Regions from separate parts of the Massilia sp. IC2-476 genome, predicted to be linked through region 1. Evidence: predicted binding sites of a transcription regulator. Region 1 holds the regulator's gene; each other region holds the start of a gene.
The links. Region 1 encodes HrcA, which represses chaperone genes, less so after heat shock. Its sites were predicted from a motif close to TTAGCACTCNNNNNNNNNGAGTGCTAA; they were not measured.
Positions count from the first base shown of each region.

Region 1 (3,255 bases):
CGCCGCTGACCTTCGGCGCTTCGACCGGACGGGTTTCCGGCTTGGCCTTGGTGCTCACCTTGGCCGGGCCGGCGATGCGGTCGATGTATTCGCGCTCGGTCGGCAGGTTGCCGCCTTCGAAGCGCTCGACCTTGTCGTCCTTGAAGTAGACGGTGACGCGGCTGGTGGTCAGCTCGCCGTTGCCGCGCGCGAGGTAGAACGGGTAGTCCCAGCGGTCTTCGTGGAACACGTCGGTGAGCAGCGGCGAGCCGAGGAGGAAGCGCACCTGGTCGCGGCTCTGGCCGACCTTCAGTTCCCTCAGCATTTCCGCCGACACGAAGTTACCCTGCTGGATGTCGGGGCGGTAGGGCGAGAAGATCCAGAAGAACTTCTGCAGCTTGGACGCCTGGACGGTCTGGGCGCCGGCATTGGCGGCGGCGGCAGATCTCTGGGCGTCGGCGACGATGGTCGCCGGATCCGTTTCCACCGGTGCAGCCGGGCGCGTCTGGTTGCGCCAGGCCGCGCAACCGGACAGCATCAGGGTGCAGGCGAGGCCGGCCGCAAGCGCTGCCCGGGCAGAGAATCGACGGAAAACGGCTGGTTTGACGTGCATAGGTAACCTCAAAACGTTTGAGCGGGAGCTCCAAAACGCTATATCATAAAGCACTATGCCAAACAACGAGCAACAAACATGAGTAACAACCCCACCGACCTGAAGGCCAGCGGCCTGAAGGCTACCCTGCCGCGCCTGAAAATCCTGGAAATCTTCCAGAACAGCTCCGTACGGCATTTGACGGCGGAAGATGTCTACAAGATCCTCCTTGCCGACAACATGGACGTGGGCCTGGCCACGGTGTACCGCGTGCTGACCCAGTTCGAACAGGCCGGCCTGCTGAACCGCAACCACTTCGAGACCGGCAAGGCCATCTACGAGCTCAACGCCGGCTCCCACCACGACCACCTCGTCTGTCTTGACTGCGGCCACGTGGAAGAGTTCTACGACGAAGAGATCGAGTCGCGCCAGCACAAGATCGCGGTGGAGCGCGGGTACAAGATCGCCGAGCATTCGCTGGCGATTTATGGGAATTGTGTGAAAGTGGGTTGCCCGCGGAAGCAGTGAACGCTCAGGCTGACTCGACGCAGGCAAAATTGGATCCCGGCCTTTGCCGGGATGACGGTCTTAAGGCTACAGGAATTAATAGCGGCAACTGACCGCGCGCTAACCAACGTCGTCCCGGCGAAGGCCGAATCCATGCCACTGGCATTGATTCGCCCAAGTTTCGCTCCGCAGCCAGATACGTCAAGACTGGCTCAAGGCGTTCGACAACAGCTTCGCCGTAATATCCACAATCGGAATCACGCGCTCATAGGCCATGCGCGTCGGTCCGATCACCCCCAGCGTCCCGACAATGCGCCCATTGACCTCGTAGGGCGCCGTCACCACGCTCATCTCGTCCATCGGCACCAGCTTGGATTCGCCGCCGATGAAGATCTGCACTCCTCCCGCCTTGCTCGACACGTCGAGCAGTTGCATCAGGCCGGTCTTCTGCTCGAACATCTCGAACATCTGGCGCAGCGAGCTCATGTTGGAGGACAGGTCCGTGACCGACAGCAGGTTGCGCTCCCCGGCGATCACCATGTCGTCGCCCTCGGCCATCGCTTCGCTGCCCGCCTCCACCGCCACCTGCATCAACTTGCCCATGTCGTCGCGCAGCTGGCGCAGTTCGCCGCTCAGGCGCTGGCGCACCTCGTCGAAGGTGAGCCCCGCGTAGTTCTGGTTCAGGTAGTTGGCCGACTGCGTCAGCTGGCTCGGGCTGTAGTCGACCTCGGTCAGCAGCAGGCGGTTCTGGACGTCGCCGCGCGGGTCGACGATCACCAGCAAAATGCGCTTCTCGGACAGGCGCAGGAATTCGATCTGCTGGAACACCGACTCGCGCCGCGGGCTTTGCACCACCCCGGCGAACTGCGAGAGCGAGGACAGCATCTGGGCCGCGTTGGCGATGATCTTCTGCGGCTGCTGCGCGGGCAGGCGCATGTGCTGGGCGGCGGCGGCCTGCTCGTCGATGTGCTGCACGGTAAGCAGGGTGTCGACGAACAGGCGGTAGCCGCGTGGGGTCGGGATCCGGCCGGCCGAGGTGTGGGGGCTGGCCACGTAGCCCATCTCTTCGAGGTCGGCCATGATGTTGCGGATCGTGGCCGGCGACACGTCGAGGCCGGAAATCTTCGACAGCGCACGCGATCCGACAGGCTGGCCGTCGGCGATATAGCGTTCGACGAGGGCTTTGAGCAGGGTCTGGGCGCGGGGTTCGAGTTGCATTGCGGGTTGACAGTACAGATAGGCGGAAGGTCGCTCTCTATTATGCACGCTTGCGCGGCTGGCGCCAGTTCATCCGTGCTCGCGCTTGAGCCAGTCCAGCAGGCCGTCCATGCTGCTCACCTCCGCGTCCGGCCTGACCTCGTCCGGCAGGTAGTTGACCTGGCCGGTCCGGTTCATCCACACGGCGCGCAGGCCGGCGCGCTGGGCGCCGTAGACGTCGAGCCGCAGGTCGTCGCCCACATACACGGCCTCGCCAGGTGCCACGTCGAGCTGGCGGCAGGCTTCCAGGAAGATCGCACGGTCCGGCTTGGCCACCCCGAAAGCGGGCGCCGACACCGAGGCGTCGAAGTGGCGCGCCAGGCCGATCGTCTGCAGATCGGCATTGCCGTTGGTGACGGAGCCGATCCGCACCCTGCCCTTCAGGCGCAGCAGGCCGGGCAGCACGTCATCATAGGGAATCACGGCATTGCGGGCGGCGAAGAACTCGGCCATCGCCTGTTCCACCTTGCCGGCGTCCTCGCCGGCCTGCTCGAAGGCGGCGATCAGGCCGGCGCGGCGCAGGGCGCCGAGGTCGAGCTGGAATTCGGGCCGGCGCGCCAGCAACTCGAGCCTGGCCTGGCGCAGGGTCTCGATCGTGTACTGCTGGGCCACCCGCGGCGCATGCTCGCGCAGCCAGGCGAACAGGATCTGCTCGGCCTCGATGATCACCGGGGCGATCGGCCACAAGGTGTCGTCGAGGTCGAACAGGACGGCTTTGGGCCAGGGACGGCGAGGGATCATGGTCGGATCAGTGGGAAGATGGGCGTTCAGGGCAAGCATAGCGAGCGCGCCTGTAGAAAGCAATCGTACGCACCCGGGCGGAACCGACAGTTACACCGTGATACAAAGGCAAACCGTCCAGCTGCTTGCCAAATGGACTAAAATGTCGGGCGATCATCCGTTCACTGCGCGTCCGACCG
Region 1 covers NZ_JAJFER010000005.1:410,972-414,226, forward strand. The annotation lists gene LK539_RS16045 (outer membrane protein assembly factor BamE) at 1-592, opposite strand, end outside; gene fur (ferric iron uptake transcriptional regulator) at 671-1,099, shown strand; gene hrcA (heat-inducible transcriptional repressor HrcA) at 1,280-2,296, opposite strand; gene LK539_RS16060 (HAD family hydrolase) at 2,366-3,076, opposite strand.

Region 2 (3,255 bases), on a different contig from region 1:
CTGCGCGCGTTTAACGCCGTGGGCGTCACCTGCGTGATCTCGACCCATGACGAGCAGGTGCTCGACAGTGCGCAAGCGCGCGTGATCCGCCTGGAACATGGCCAACTGATGGGAGGTGCCGTATGAGCCCGTGGGTCCGCCAGCACCGCTTCGCCTTCGGCGCCGCGCTGTCCACCGTGCGCAAGGCGCCGGGCAGCTTCCTGTTCAACGTGCTCGTGGTCGCCTTTGCCCTGATGCTGCCGTTTGCCGGCATCACCCTGCTCGACAACGTGCGGCCGCTGTCCGAACAGCTGTCGGTCGATCCGGAAATCAGCCTGTTCATGAAGGCGGAAGCCACGCGCGAGCAGGCCTCCAGCCTGCAGCCGCAGATCCGTTCGATTCTGGCCCAAGCCGGCAAGTCCGAGATCGCCTTCGTGCCGCGCGAAAAGGCGCTGGCCTCGCTCAAGGAGAAGAGCGGGCTGGGCGACGTGCTGGACACGCTGGGCGACAACCCGCTGCCGGACAGTTTCGTGATGAAGCTGGCGGGCAGCGGCGCGGCCACCCAGGTCGACGCCATCACCGAACAGCTGCGCGCCCTGCCCGGTGTCGACACCGTGCAGGTGGATTCGGCCTGGGTCAAGCGCCTGACCGCCCTGCTGCGCATCCTGCGCCTGGCCCTGCTGCTGCTGGCGGTGACGCTGGGCGTGGTGGTGATCGCGGTGGTGTTCAACACCATCCGCCTGCAGGTGCTGACGCAGAAGGAAGAGATCGCCGTGTCCAAGCTGCTGGGCGCGACGGACAACTTCATCCACCGCCCCTTCTACTACACGGGCGCCCTGCTCGGCCTGTGTGCGGGCGCGGTGGCGCTCGGCGCGGTGATGCTGGCGCTGCATCCCCTGAACAGCGCGATTGCCGAGTTTGCAAGGCTGTATGCCTCGGAATTCCAGCTGACACCGCTCGGTGCGCTGGAAACGGCGGGCGTGCTGGCCATCAGTGCCGGCCTCGGGCTGATCGGGGCGATGCTGTCGGTGCAGCGGCACCTGGCGCGCGTGCAGTAATCTAGCTGGCGTAGACCGCGTGGGCGGAATCCGCCCACCCTACGAACAGCCAATGCACCGTAGGGTGGGCGGGTCTTCCCGCCCACGCGGTCAGTCATCATTAAGCACCCACAGAAAGGCTCAGCCGACCCTCCCTACGTTCAGACGGGTTGAATTCCTACAGAACGTCCCCAGCGAACGTGCGCCATCCAACAGAAGACCCGTTCCCGCGCCTTTAACCTGTCTCTAACACGTTTTCCAGCTGTTTATGGCTCACTTTTGAGCTGAATCAACCAAATACAGGTCGCCTGCTCTACAGTGGAATCGGCAGGATTTTGATTCCCAAAGGCAATACTTTAGCCAAACTTAATCGATTTCGACAAATCGATGGCTTGCCTAGCACTCACCCATGGAGAGTGCTAATATATGTCTCGAAGAAAGCGAAATCAAGAAGAGCATCCAGTAACAAGCGGTAACGCTGGTGTCACGCGGCATGTGTCCGTGGCACATTGGGGATGCAGCAAGATTACTATAAGGGAAATGAACATGTCCGCACAATCCGCATTGGTTCCTGCCGGCAGTCGCGCCCTGAATCTGGGTTTCACCGGCAATCTCGGCAATATTGACGCCTATATCTCGGCCGTCAATCGCCTGCCGATGCTGACCCACGAAGAAGAGATTTCGCTGGCCAAGCGCCTGCACGAAAAGAATGATCTCGATGCCGCCCAGAAGCTGGTCCTGTCGCACCTGCGCCTGGTCGTGTCGATCGCGCGCGGCTACCTCGGCTACGGCCTGCCGCACGCTGACCTGATCCAGGAAGGCAATATCGGCCTGATGAAGGCCGTCAAGCGCTTCGACCCGAACCAGGGCGTGCGTCTCGTCTCGTACGCGATGCACTGGATCAAGGCCGAGATGCACGAATACATCCTGAAGAACTGGCGCCTGGTGAAGGTCGCGACGACCAAAGCCCAGCGCAAACTGTTCTTCAACCTGCGCAGCAACAAGCAGGGCCTGGACACCATGACCCCGAGCCAGGTGGACGAGCTGGCGAAGATGCTCGACGTCAAGCGCGAAGAAGTGATCGAGATGGAAACCCGCCTGTCGGGCCGCGACATCGCCCTCGAATCGCCGACCGACGACGAAGACGACAAGTTCGCGCCGATCGCCTACCTGTCCTCGGAACAGCAGGAACCGACCCGCGTGCTGGAAGCCGAGCAGGTCGACCGCCTGCAGTCGGAAGGCCTCGAGACTGCGTTGGGCAAGCTCGACCCGCGTTCGCGCCGCATCGTCGAAGCGCGCTGGCTGGCCAACGACGACGGTTCGGGCGCCACGCTGCACACGCTGGCTGAAGAGTTCGGCGTGTCGGCCGAGCGCATCCGCCAGATCGAATCGGCAGCGCTCAAGAAGATGAAGGGCGCGCTGGCGGCTTACGTGTAAGCTGGCTTAGCCAACAAAAAACCCGCTGCGGCGGGTTTTTTCTTTTTCTGGCGTCGGCTCAGTGTGTGAGCTTCGCGGTTTTCTCCTGCTCCTCGACCAGCAGCTTCTCCAGCCCTTTCAACATGCTGTTGGTCGCCTCGTGGGTCGAGTTGACCTGCGTGAGGACGCGGTAGACGCTGCGTGCGTCAATCTCACCCAGCTCGAAGCTGCTGAAGGTATTCGCTACCTGCGTGTAATCCATGAAGCTGGTACCCCGGTTCGCGAGCACCTGCTGCGTATCCCGCATGTTCGCGTACTGCATCGCGTAATGCTTCAGCCTTTCGGTCTCGACGTAGGTGAGGGCCTGGTTGGCCACGGCGACGTCCCAGGCCTCGCGCTGGATCGAGGGCGAGAACATGTTGACGCCGAAACGTCCTCCGCCCCCCTCCACCGCGAGCTGGACGGCCTCCTTGTCTGCCTTGCCGGCCTTGATGTTGGCCAGCAGGATTTCTTTCATCTTCGCCGTCTTGTCGATCTGCTGCTGGTTCTGCTTGATGACCGAGCGCACCTCGGCCAGGTTCGCAGCCAGCTCGGCGTCGATATTGCGGATCGCCTCGTGCGCCCGGTGGTTCTGGTGGTAGCGGTGCACGCCGTTTTCCAGCGCCAGGGCTGTGATGATACTGACGACGATCATGATGTACTCGCCGGCGAATTCCTTGAACGAGTGGGATTTGGGTACTTCTACGTGCATGGCGTTTCCGTGGCAATAAAGAACAGCCAACCATAGCATGCCTGCCCGCCGCCGTATCCACCCGGTCCCCTT
Region 2 covers NZ_JAJFER010000002.1:285,678-288,932, reverse strand. The annotation lists gene LK539_RS06210 (cell division ATP-binding protein FtsE) at 1-126, shown strand, start outside; gene ftsX (permease-like cell division protein FtsX) at 123-1,037, shown strand; gene rpoH (RNA polymerase sigma factor RpoH) at 1,563-2,453, shown strand; gene LK539_RS06195 (hypothetical protein) at 2,512-3,183, opposite strand.
Region 2: a site for HrcA is predicted at 1,413-1,439, ahead of rpoH (RNA polymerase sigma factor RpoH). Genes of this name have one in related genera too.

Region 3 (3,255 bases), on a different contig from region 1:
ATTGCCGGCATCCCGAACCAAAAGGCTCAAGGTGGTCGCAGTCAGCTCGATTTCGGGTTCGTCAGACTAGTGACGCTCGCGCCCACCAGGCATGTCCCGCAACCTATGCGAAAGAATGGTTCAAGGAATATATGACAAATCTCGAACACCGCAGGGTAGAGCGCAGTTTACTCTGTTGACCGAGCATGTCAACCGAAACTGAATCCAATCCGACATTCAGGACAGATTTTCCTGCGTCGACAAAGCCTTGTCGAGGACGGTGTGCATCGCTTCCAGCTTCTGCTTCACTTCCAGGATCGACATGTCGGACAGGGGGCCCTGGGGCGATTTGACCGACAGGAACTCCGCCGCCACGCTGAGCGCCGCCATGACCGCGATGCGGTCGGTGCCCCGGACCTTGCCCGAGTCGCGTAGCGCGCACATCTTGCCGTCCAGGTAGCTGACCGCCTCGCGCAGGGTGCGCTCTTCGCCTTCGCGACAGGCCAGGCGGTAGGGCTGGCCCATGATGGTGCAATCGAGATGGATCATTGGGTAGCCTCGTTCGCTTCGTCGGCGTCATCCTCGGGCGCAGGGGCTTCCGGCAGGGGAAGCTCGGCGAGCAGCGCTTCGACACGGTACTGGGCCTGGACCAGCCGCTCCTTGAACTCCTGGTTCTCGGCGCTGAGCAGGCTGTTGGCCTGGCGCAGCAGGTGGTTCTCGGCGCGCAGCGACTGGGTCAGCTGGGCGAGCCGGTCGATCTTGTCGGAGAGGTCTTGAAATTCGGAAATCATTCGACACTATAGGACTGAGTTCGTTTTTCCGTCAACCGAATCGCGCCTCCATCAGGAGGAGGACGGCGTCCGGGCCGTGGCCATGGGGCGCCCGGGGGCGCGGCCATCCGTGTGGCCCCCCGGCGCGATTCCGGTGTACGCTGCCCGGCTATTGTCGCGGATGCCACAGGCGAGAGTGTACAACCCATCTATTGGATTGTGTTTTCGCAAAAAAGTCGGTTCGATCCCCCACATTCCCGCTTGAAATGGGAAGTTATGATCCCTATAATCATGTTGCGTTAGCACTCGTCGATTGAGAGTGCTAACAACCGTTTCCAGGCCGACGCCCTCTGGCGGCGGCATCGAATAGCTAGTCAAACCACTGAAAAATAAGGAGTTTTGCATGAACCTTCGTCCTCTGCACGATCGCGTAATCGTGAAGCGTCTCGACCAGGAAACCAAAACTGCATCCGGCCTGATCATCCCAGACGCGGCCGCCGAGAAGCCGGACCAGGGCGAGATCCTCGCCGTCGGCAACGGCAAGGTGCAGGAAAACGGCCAGGTTCGCCCGCTGGAAGTGAAGGTCGGTGACCGCGTCCTGTTCGGCAAGTACTCGGGCCAGGCCGTCAAGGTCGATGGCCAGGAACTGCTGGTCATGCGCGAAGAAGACATCATGGCCGTCGTGGCCCAGTAATCCTCCTCGTATAGAACATTCACGAATTCATTCGGAGAAATAAAAAAATGGCAGCTAAAGAAGTAGTGTTCGGCGACGCAGCGCGCGCCAAGATGGTCGAAGGCGTCAACATCCTCGCCAACGCAGTCAAAGTCACCCTGGGCCCGAAAGGCCGCAACGTGGTGCTGGAGCGCTCGTTCGGCGCCCCGACCGTCACCAAGGACGGCGTCTCGGTCGCGAAAGAGATCGAGCTGAAGGACAAGCTCATGAACATGGGCGCGCAGATGGTCAAGGAAGTCGCTTCGAAGACCAGCGACAACGCCGGTGACGGCACCACCACCGCGACCGTGCTGGCACAAGCCATCGTCCGCGAAGGCATGAAGTTCGTCGCCGCCGGCATGAACCCGATGGACCTGAAGCGCGGCATCGACAAGGCCGTCGCCGCCACCGTCGAAGAACTGAAGAAGATCGCCAAGCCGACCACCACCTCGAAAGAGATCGCGCAAGTCGGCGCCATCTCGGCCAACTCGGAAACCTCGATCGGCGAGCGTATCGCCGAGGCGATGGAAAAAGTCGGCAAGGAAGGCGTCATCACCGTCGAAGACGGCAAGTCGCTGAACGACGAGCTGGACATCGTGGAAGGCATGCAGTTCGACCGCGGCTACCTGTCGCCGTACTTCATCAACAACCCGGACAAGCAGGTCGCGGTTCACGAGAACCCGTTCATCCTGCTGTGCGACAAGAAGATCTCGAACATCCGTGATCTGCTGCCGGTGCTGGAGCAAGTTGCAAAAGCCGGCCGTCCGCTGGTGATCGTCGCCGAAGACATCGAAGGCGAAGCGCTGGCGACCCTGGTGGTCAACAACATCCGTGGCATCCTGAAGACCGTCGCCGTCAAGGCGCCTGGCTTCGGCGACCGCCGCAAGGCCATGCTGGAAGACATCGCCATCCTGACCGGCGGCCAGGTCATCGCCGAAGAAGTCGGCCTGACCCTGGAAAAGGTCACCCTGCAGGAGCTGGGCCAGGCCAAGCGCGTCGAAGTGGGCAAGGAAAACACCATCATCATCGACGGCGCCGGCGCCGCTGAATCGATCGAAGCACGCGTCAAAATGGTCCGCGTGCAGATCGAAGAAGCAACCTCGGACTACGACCGCGAAAAACTGCAGGAACGCGTGGCCAAGCTGGCCGGCGGCGTTGCCGTGATCCGCGTCGGTGCAGCCACCGAAGTCGAGATGAAAGAGAAGAAAGCACGCGTGGAAGACGCGCTGCACGCAACCCGCGCTGCCGTGGAAGAAGGCATCGTCCCGGGCGGCGGCGTGGCCCTGCTGCGCGCACGTTCGTCGCTGGACATCAAGGGTGACAACCCTGACCAGGACGCAGGCATCAAGATCGTCCTGCGCGCCATGGAAGAGCCGCTGCGCATGATCGTCCAGAACGCCGGCGACGAGCCGTCGGTCGTGGTGGCAGCCGTCATCGCCGGCACCGGCAACTACGGCTACAATGCCGCCAACGGCACCTATGGCGACATGGTTGAAATGGGCGTGCTGGATCCGGCCAAGGTCACCCGCTCGGCACTGCAGAATGCAGCGTCGATCGCCGGCCTGATGCTGACCACCGACTGCATGGTTTCGGAAGTCGTTGAAGACAAGCCGGCCGGCGGTATGGGCGGCATGGGTGGTATGGGCGGCATGGGCGGCATGGACGGCATGATGTAATTCGTCCCCGCACGAAAATAAAAGCCTGCAGGGTTCGCGCCCTGCAGGCTTTTTTCATTGCGACGTAGGGTGGTCGGCTTCGCCGACCGCGCGTTCAACTCCGGCGTGCATGACGACT
Region 3 covers NZ_JAJFER010000001.1:772,724-775,978, forward strand. The annotation lists RNA gene ssrS (6S RNA) at 1-160, opposite strand, end outside; gene LK539_RS03560 (cell division protein ZapA) at 217-528, opposite strand; gene LK539_RS03565 (hypothetical protein) at 525-770, opposite strand; gene groES (co-chaperone GroES) at 1,153-1,443, shown strand; gene groL (chaperonin GroEL) at 1,491-3,137, shown strand.
Region 3: a site for HrcA is predicted at 1,049-1,075, ahead of groES (co-chaperone GroES). Genes of this name have one in related genera too.